3 regions of the Photorhabdus laumondii genome follow, and region 3 is predicted to be linked to each of the others. Evidence: predicted binding sites of a transcription regulator. Region 3 holds the regulator's gene; each other region holds the start of a gene.
What was found. The regulator LexA, encoded in region 3, represses DNA repair genes until DNA is damaged. The targets are predictions, from matches to a motif close to TNCTGTATGTACATACAGNA.
Positions count from the first base shown of each region.

Region 1: the regulator LexA is predicted to act here: its motif matches at 1,283-1,302, upstream of dinB (DNA polymerase IV).
Region 2: the regulator LexA is predicted to act here: its motif matches at 1,884-1,903, upstream of sulA (SOS-induced cell division inhibitor SulA).

Region 1 covers NZ_CP024901.1:1,431,068-1,434,359, forward strand. The annotation lists gene PluTT01m_RS06335 (TonB-dependent hemoglobin/transferrin/lactoferrin family receptor) at 1-1,064, opposite strand, end outside; gene dinB (DNA polymerase IV) at 1,325-2,380, shown strand; gene pepD (beta-Ala-His dipeptidase) at 2,416-3,292, opposite strand, start outside.
Region 2 covers NZ_CP024901.1:2,118,751-2,122,042, reverse strand. The annotation lists gene yccS (YccS family putative transporter) at 1-1,013, shown strand, start outside; gene PluTT01m_RS09215 (TfoX/Sxy family DNA transformation protein) at 1,073-1,675, opposite strand; gene sulA (SOS-induced cell division inhibitor SulA) at 1,924-2,457, shown strand; gene ompA (porin OmpA) at 3,142-3,292, shown strand, end outside.
Region 3 covers NZ_CP024901.1:5,103,459-5,106,750, reverse strand. The annotation lists gene plsB (glycerol-3-phosphate 1-O-acyltransferase PlsB) at 1-619, opposite strand, end outside; gene PluTT01m_RS22425 (diacylglycerol kinase) at 749-1,120, shown strand; gene lexA (transcriptional repressor LexA) at 1,240-1,845, shown strand; gene zur (zinc uptake transcriptional repressor Zur) at 2,005-2,517, opposite strand; gene PluTT01m_RS22410 (DUF1266 domain-containing protein) at 2,737-3,292, shown strand, end outside.

The DNA of each region.
Region 1 (3,292 bases), 2.0 Mb from region 3:
TCATGCTGTTCTGTTTTCGAATAGGCATAGGTTGCTGTCAGGTTAAGTAACGGATTGTCTTCTGGTGCAATATTCCATTTAGCTGTGTAATTTTGGTCTGTTTGATCACGATAAACTAACTTCCGGCGCCAGGCTTCATTCCAACCATATTTTTCAATGTCGGCTTCTGACGGAACAGCTATCTCATCACGTTTTGCTGCCCACGGCTGCCAGCCATCAGAATCAGAGCGGATAGCGGAAAGTGTCAATGTATTAGCATCGTTCAGGTAAAAATTCGTTTTCAGTAAATAGGATGCCTGATCACTTTTAGAGAACGCAAAACGGGTGCCATCCGGTCGTTTAATATTGCCGCCATCTCGTTTGCTCATATATAGCAGACCGTCAGCAAAGCCCTCTATTGTTCGGCCATAGACTGCGCTGCTATAAATATTTTGGCGATCATTGGTGTGATAACTGTATTTCAGCAATCCGCCAAAATCTTCTCCGGGCCGTAATAAATCACTGGCATCTTTGGTCACAACTTTAACCGTTCCGCCAAATCCGCCATTACCATCAAGTAGATTATGTGGGCCTTTATCGACATCGACTCGCTTGATTAATTCGGGTTCAATAAAGATAGAGCCTTGGAGATATTTCTCGAAGCCTTTCGGTGCATCATCTAAGGTGACTTTAACGTCTTCGGTATCACCCATTCCCCAGATATTCAGAGTTTGGCCGCCTGGACGAGGCGATCCTGACATGGAAACGCCGGGAAGTTGATCAAGCAGTTCGGCAATATTATCTGCCTGGGTACGTTCAATATCCTCTTTTTTCAATACCGAGCTTCCGGCACTGACGCTGTTATTCAATCCACCAATAACAGAAAGTGTAGAAAGTGTAATGACTTTCTCTGATTTTTCCGGTTTTTCTTTTGATTTTTGCTCTCTATTTTCCTGTGCAGCCAGATAACCTGGCAGGCCCGTACTCAGCATAATTATGCTTGATAAAGCATAATGAAGAGTGCGATTAATTGGCTGTGTAGTCGCTGTAGCTGAGGTTTTTTGTGGTTTCCCGCTATTTTTCATTGTTATTAGTATCCTTGGAATGTCGTTAAATAGAAAAGTTGCACTTACAGGATAGGTCACTTAACGCAAGGAATCGGGCAGGGAAAAGTTAATAACGGTATTAATTAATTATTTTATTGGTCAAGATATTTTCAAATTTGAGCTAAAAGTGTCTTTTAACCGTCGCTCTGATGGTGTTACTAGCCGATATTGTTACTAGATTGCTCTTGAGTCTATTTTTATGTATGTTTATACAGTTGTTGTTGATAGGCTAAAGCAGAATGCGAAAGATTATTCATATTGATATGGACTGTTTCTACGCAGCGATTGAAATGCGTGATGATCCGTCACTTCGTCATATTCCCATTGCTGTGGGCGGCAATGCAGACAGGCGAGGTGTTATTAGTACCGCTAATTATCCTGCCCGTCGTTTTGGAGTACGTAGTGCAATGTCTACTGCAATGGCGCTGAAACTCTGCCCTCAGCTTAAAGTTCTTCCGGGGCGTATGGCACTGTATAGGGAGGTTTCCCGGCATATCCATCAGATATTGTCTCGTTATACTGAGTGGATAGAGCCTCTGTCATTGGATGAAGCTTATTTGAATGTTACTGATAGCCATCATTGTTATGGATCTGCCACGCTTATCGCACAGGAGATCCGTCAATCCATTTTTGATGAATTACAATTGACGGCATCAGCCGGTATTGCACCGGTGAAATTTTTGGCAAAAATCGCTTCTGATATTAATAAACCGAATGGGCAGTATGTCATTCCTCCTGATCGAGTGGCTGATTTTATTAAGGTTTTACCTTTGCGAAAAATTCCGGGGGTTGGCAAAGTCATGGTGCAACGGCTGGCTAATATGGGGCTGGAAACCTGTTCTGATGTACAAAAATATGACGTCATTGTTTTGGTGAAACAGTTGGGGAAATTTGGTCAGGTACTTTGGGATCGTTGTCACGGTATTGATGAACGGTTGGTGAATCCAGATCGTTTGCGAAAATCAATTGGTGTGGAGCGGACACTTGCGAGAGATATTCATCAATGGGAACAGTGCACTGAACTGATAGAAAGTTTATATCTGGAATTAGAAAAACGGTTGAGTAACGTTAAACCTGATCTGCGGATTGCCCGTCAGGGGATTAAACTGAAATTTGATGATTTTCAACTCACCACTCAGGAGCATGTTCATCCATTATTGGATAAGCAGGATTTACTGCAATTGGCCCAGAAAACATGGACATCTCGCCGGGAAGGGCGTGGCGTTCGTTTGGTTGGTTTGCACGTGACGTTGCAGGACCCAGAAATTGAGCGGCAACTCTTGCTTGAATGGTAATTCCCCTGCCATCACATAGGGCAGGGGAGAACTGATTAAGCCTTTTCAGGAATGGCTTTCAAAATTGCAGTCAGCAGTTGCCAATATTGCCCGACACTTTTGATGTGCACTTGTTCGTCAGGAGAGTGAGCGCCCGTAATGGTTGGCCCGATAGATACCATATCCATATCAGGATAAGGTTTCTTGAATAGGCCACATTCCAGCCCTGCATGGATTACCATAATATTAGGTGTCTTATCGAATAACTGTTGATAAGTTTCACTTACTAAGTGCATTACAGGAGAACTTGCATCTGGCTGCCAGCCGGGGTAATCACCTTTAGCGGAAATCTCGGCATTTGACAGTTTAGCGAGCGAAGAGAGCATACCGATGATATAGGACTTGCCGCTGTCGATAAGCGAACGGATTAAGCAAATGATATTCACTTTATCTTGTTCCATTGCAACAACGCCCACGTTTAGCGAGGTTTCTACTACACCTTTGATGACATCACTCATACGGATAACACCATTGGGGGTACTGTTTAGCAGTGAGATAAAACGGTTTTGGCAATCATCAGTTAATGCCTGAATATCGGTTTCAACCTCTTCCAGTAATACAGTCAGGTTTTTCTCAACGATGGCATACTCATTTTTCAGTATATCCAAGTAGTTATCTTTCAGTTGGGTAAGCTGTGCTGCTTTATCGGCAGGAATAGCAACAATAACATGGCCTTCACGAGGAATGGCATTACGCAGCGTACCGCCTTGGAAGTCGAGCAGTTTTAGCCCCAATTCCTGAGTATGGGCGACAAGGAAGCGAGCCAATAGTTTGTTGGCATTACCCAGTCCTAAATGAATATCACAACCGGAATGCCCGCCTTTTAGACCTTTAATGACCAGTTTTAGTGTTTTATAGTGAGCCGGCACAGCT
Region 2 (3,292 bases), 2.7 Mb from region 3:
GGCGTGATATCTGTCTAAGGCTCAACCATCATCTAACCCCACAATCAGCCCTGTTCCGCCATGCAATCCGTATGTCTGTTCTGCTATGTAGTGGCTACACCATGATCCAGTGGTTAGATTTACAACATGGGTATTGGATTTTACTAACCAGTTTATTTGTTTGCCAACCCAACTACAGCGCTACTCGCCGCCGTTTAACACTGAGAATAATAGGAACCGTTGCCGGCGTATTGATCGGCTTACCAATCCTTTACTTTGTGCCATCCATTGAGGGGCAACTGGTGTTAATTGTCATTTCTGGTGTATTGTTCTTCGTCTTCCGTAACACCCAATATGCACATGCAACCCTGTTTATCACATTACTGGTATTATTATGCTTCAATTTGTTAGGTGAAGGCTTTGACGTCGCATTACCAAGAATTATTGATACATTAATTGGTTGTGGTAGCGCCTGGTTAGCCGTAAATTTCATTTGGCCAGACTGGAAATTCCGCCAGTTATCACAAGTGATAAACCGGACGATGAATACCAACTGTCGCTACCTTGATGCCATTTTAGTTCAATATTATCAGGGAAAAGATAATGGATTGACCTATCGAATTGCCCGCCGTGATGCCCATAATAGTGATGCAGAACTGGTATCCGCTATTTCAAACATGTCTGCCGAGCCGAAAAGTGACCAAACTTCTCAAGAAAAAGCATTCCAGCTATTGTGCCTAAATCACACCATGCTAAGTTACATCTCTGCGCTGGGAGCACATCGAGATAAATTGGATAATAAAGCTATTCTGGATATTCTTAATGATGCCGTTTGTTATGTCGATACAGCATTAAAATCGATATTAATAGACGATGATAGAATTAAGCAAATACCTGTCAACATAGTGAAAAGAATTGAGCAAGCGCCGGCAGAAAGAAATAGTAAAGAGCAACTGGTATTGCAACAAATCAGTTTATTAATAGAATTGCTACCTAAAATCACCAATATCATTAAACAAATTAATCAATTATAACCAGATTGACATACTGGGGCAGTTGACTGCCCCTTCTTTTAGCTGTTCACGATAAAGATCTAACAAGCCAATTCTTTGTGCCAGCGTAATAAATCATTACGGATCTGTACCGGTAAAACGGCTGAATGGCATCCTTCAATTGCACCAGCCAAAGCAAGTAACAAACTAACATTAGAATTTCTTTTATATTGATGCAGTTTTAAATAACTGGCTTTCGCACCTAACAACCGCAAATCTTCAACTTTACATATTCCGACTTTCCATAACTGACGTTCCAAAGACATTCCAAGATTAGGCAAATCCTTCAAACGCTCTGGTATCTTCTTTTTACCCGCCATTTCAATAAATGAGTAATGATAAGCCAAATACGCATATTGAGATAACAACTCTTGATCTTGCCAAAGTGACTCAACAACTTGATAATAACGCAAAGTTACAGGCACCCCTTTTTTCGAGTAAATATAGTTTTTCATTCCTCTGGCTTTAAATAATACTTCAGCATGGCCATTTCCTCTTAAATATAATTCTCCATCAGCAATAATAGCGAACATAATCCCATCAGCTAACAGGCTGTAACCGCCGAACTGTGGCTTCCTTGTCAGTGCCCCAAACGAAGAAAAACCATTTTTGAGTTGAGTAAAACGTACCTCAGACAAAAACATACAGATCACTCCATGAGTTTTGTGCAAATAAATCTCTTATCCATAGATTTGTTCCAGTTATTAGTAAAATAAATAACAGGAACAAGCAATTAAAAACATACGCAATCCAATTTTATCTGCCAATGGTTAAATGAGTTTACAGCCATTTACAGTCAATATTTGCGAAGCTCTTTGAAAAAATAGACTTGATCTTAGCTTGGCATGAAGATACTGTATATTAATACAGTTAATTATGGCGAGGTTCATTTATGGGCATTCAATCATCCTGGTTTTACTCTTCTAAACATCAGTCAGCCAAAAGAGAGGGTATGGTGAAAGAGGGTAAAGGAGGTATAGTGAGTGAATTGATTTATAGTAATAACCAATATAGTGATAACCAATATAGCGATAACCAAGCGGTCATTAATCGTATATTGCTACCTTTGTTACGCCAATCTGGAAATGAAGCCCGCTGGTTGCTATGGGTTAGTCCACATAAAAAACTGAGCCGCCAATGGTTAATTAACTCTGGATTACCTTTAGATAAGATTATCCAATTAAATCGCATGAGCTCCATTACAACGGTAGAAGCAATGGAAAGAGCATTGGCGAGTGGTAATTACAGCGTGGTGCTTGGCTGGTTACCAACGTTATCGGGAAAAGATACCGTGAGATTACAGGCTGCGGCACAAAAAGGTAATGCACTAGGCTTTATTATGCGCCCACAAGATGTAAGTAAAGAAACTAGCCGTGCTGAATCGCGATCGGATTTACTAAAAATCCACTCCATTCACTACCATTGACTAAAACCAAGCATTATCGCAATATTCATAACACAAAATAGCCAATTCAGACCAAGAACCACTGATCACAATTAAAATCAATTAATTAAGGTAAGATCAGTTGTAAAGAATAGTAAAGTTTTTTTGAAATCATACATTATCTTTTAAATTTTTTACTCTATTAATCAAGGGGCACTTGTAACTTTTTAACTTCGTTGTAGACTTTACACCATTAAAGGTTACTGCACTTACTACCTTTGTATTGTTTAGTCCATCGGTTTTATGGAAGTGCAGTATTCCTAACTGAGTTCTTTAATCAATATGGCTCAACAGCCTATCTTAGTAGATATTAAAAGATACGATACCCTATAGATTTCAAGATGCATCGCGACGGCAAGGGAGTGAATCCCCGGGAGCATAGATAACTATGTGACTGGGGTGAGCGAGTGCAGCCAACAAAGAGGCAACTTGAAAGATGACGGGTATAAATTAGTGCGGGCCATTCTTATGGGTAAACAGTGAACACGGAAATGCGTAAAATTCAAAGCGTACACACAATAACGGTACCGAAGAATTTGAACACAACTCAGTGTTCGCTTTTATTACAAAGAATGGCAAATGAAATAGCCTAATGGGGTAGGCAGTAAGTAAAAAGGCTCCCAAAGCCAATTGCCTATTGGGTGATGATAATAACGAGGCGTTAAAATGAAAAAGATAGCTATCGCGGTAGCAGTGGCAGTGGCCGCTTTCACAACTGCAACGCAAGCAGCTCCAAAAGACAACACTTGGTATACCGGTGGTAAGTTGGGTTGGTCCCAATACCATGACGTGAATTTCTACGGTAACGGTTATACCA
Region 3 (3,292 bases):
GTCCGACGGCGGCTAGGCGTTGACGTGAATAGTGCATTCGTGCCACACGAGCCAGTTTATGGGCAATAGTCTTGTCAGTGCCATGCTCAGTTGCCATATAGCGCAGAGATACTGTGTTTGAAAAGCGCACGAAACTATCTCGGCCTAGCCAGAGAATGGCAAAGAATTTTTGGATACCATTGAGTAGCCGTAAATGTGGAGCGTTCTGCCCTTCGCGTCCGGGGGAACGGCCGAACATGACAGAAACTGGCAGCAGTTGAATATCCAGATTGGGATTATTGCGATGTAGATCCAGATAAGCATGGAAAATTTTTACGGATTCTTGCTTTGGTGCGCAATAGCGGAATACACGTGGGCCATTATCGATAAATACATAACTGGGAAGTTCAGTGTCACCGATCTCCAGTAAATTTAATGGGTCCGGCAGATCCTGCTCAAGACATTGCTGACGTAATGCCAGTAAGTCTGCTTTAGAGTGATACGGTAGCACGTACAGAATCGGGCGTGTCGTATCGAGCCGCAATTCAGTGATCGGATCTGTAGGGATAAGTTTGCTCTTTACCAGTATTTTTAGTGGTAAATTCAATAATTTATAATATATTTTACGCCAACTTGACATAAATATCTTGAAGCCTCTTGTTAGCAACACGTTGCCAGCATATCAGAAACGGGGGTTGAGATCTGTTGCGTTAAGACAATAATAAGAGTGGAAAGTGTCAAATAACCTCATATTTGGTGTGAATAATTTATGGCGAATCAATCCAAGGGCTTAGCCCGTATCATTAAAGCAATCGTATATTCAGTGAAGGGTATTAGGGCGACATGGCAAAATGAAGCGGCTTTCCGTCAGGAAATAATTTTAGCGATATTGGCTATGATGGTTGCATTTTATCTGGATATCGGCGCTATTGAACGCATTTTACTGATTGGTTCAGTGATGCTGGTGTTGATTATGGAAATCCTGAATAGTGCTATTGAAGCAATTGTTGATCGTATTGGCAGTGAGTTCCATGAATTGTCCGGTCGCGCGAAAGATATGGGATCGGCGGCGGTCTTTCTGACGATGATGTTGTCATTAATTGTCTGGGGAACCATCCTTTGGCACTATTTTATGGCCTAATTTGGTTTAATAATTAGGTATTATATTATAATAGGCTGATTTTCTGCCTTAGTAGGTTCCCAATCGTTATTTAGCTGTATATACTTACATATTGACTGTATAAACAAACAGGGGACGAAATGAAAGCACTTACCGCAAGGCAGCAGCAAGTTTATGACTTGGTGCGTGACCATATTTCGCAAACAGGTATGCCGCCAACGCGTGCTGAAATTGCAGCCCGTCTTGGCTTTCGTTCACCTAACGCGGCTGAAGAGCATTTAAAAGCATTGGCTCGTAAAGGGGTGATAGAGATTGTTGCTGGGGCATCTAGGGGTATCCGTTTGCTGTTGGAAGAATCTGGTTTACCGTTAATTGGTCGTGTCGCCGCAGGTGAACCACTGTTGGCACAGGAGCATATTGAAAGTCATTATCAGGTTGATCCTGCATTGTTTAAGCCAAGTGCAGATTTCCTGCTGCGGGTCAGCGGAATGTCTATGAAAGATGTTGGGATTATGGATGGTGATCTGCTGGCTGTGCATAAAACACAAAATGTTCGTAATGGGCAGATTATTGTTGCTCGCATTGAAGATGAAGTGACGGTAAAACGTTTTAAACAGACCGGAAATAAAGTTGAATTGTTGGCAGAAAACCCCGAATTTAAGCCAATTGAGGTGGATTTGCGTGAACAGGGCCTGACAATTGAAGGATTGGCGGTTGGGGTGATTCGTAACGGCAACTGGTCCTGATAGTAAAATATCAAATTGTTGTTTTTGGAATGGTTAAAGAATTGCAATATTACGGCAGAATCATGTTGTTGAATTTATCGTTGTGATTATCTTAAACGTGATTCTGCGGTTGTTTATTTCAGTCTGGCTCTGCACCAAAAGTAAGTATTTACTTGCTATCTATTTCTTTTTACTTCCTTCAATTCTGTGGTCATGCTGGCATTCATCTCGTTTAATACAGGATTCTATCTCTTCACAAGGTGAACATAAGCCATGCGCTTCGATGACTGTATGGCGTAAACTGAACCCGGCTGTTTTTGCTAACTGTTGGATGGCGGATTCAATGGTTCCACCATCTCGCTCGGTAACAGAACCACAACGATCACAAATAAACATTGCTGAAGTGTGGCTTGGCTGTTCAATATGGTGACATAGGACATAACTGTTGGTGGATTCTATTTTATGAATAAACCCCTGTTCCAACAGAAATTCCAGTGCCCGGTATATGGTCGGCGGTTTAGCCTGTGGTTCTGCTTCCCGTAGCAAATCCAGTAAATCATAAGCACTGATTGCCCCTGGCTGCTCTGAAATGAGACGCAAAACTTCAAGCCGCTGAGGAGTAAAGCGGACTCCACGAGCCTGGCAAATAACTTCGGCCTGTTCCAGTAATTTTTTTTGATTAATCAATTTCATTGCGCCTCTTACAACCAGTACGATGATAATATTGTGATGTTATCATGTTTCTTCAATAGAAAATATTATCCAGAAAAGTTCATTGTGATTGTCCCCTGATGGAGTTAATTTGGCTAAATTGGTACTCAGTAGCAAAAATAATGTTTTCTTGAAGTTTATGATAATACAGACAAGAATTATCGTATATGACAGATAATTTTCGGAAAGGAAGCATTTGTGATGAAAGAGCTTTTACAAAATCAGCCTCATTATAGACAGTTCCCCGTTAAAGGCTATCAGGTAATGAAGCATATTATCTCTGAAAAAAGAAAGTTACCTTTTCTAAGTGCATTATATGCGTTGATTAATATTTTATTTGTAATTGCGGTATGTATGGGTATTGTATTATCTGTAGCAATTGTTTTATTTATAATAGGTAATGTATCTGTCCCTGATACGGACTATTTACTTCTGGCACAAGTAGGTGGTGTAGCATTATTTGGCGTAATGTTACTCTTGGTTATTATTTATCGCATTGTTAAGCGTCCTGAATGGGAACAACGGCGTTATTATCAACAAGCAGGTTTATCTCTTTTACCCGAAGATAAGCGTCAGGTATTACGACTCAATATTGTTGGTGACTATTGGCTAGGTTTTTGGAGTGAAACTCTAGAGCATTATCCTCTACAGTCACGGGTTGCCCATGATAGCTATCGTTACTGTCTGCTGCCATTATCTCCGACTCAGGAACATCAATCCCAATTATACAGCGACTGGGGAATTATTGATGAAGAAG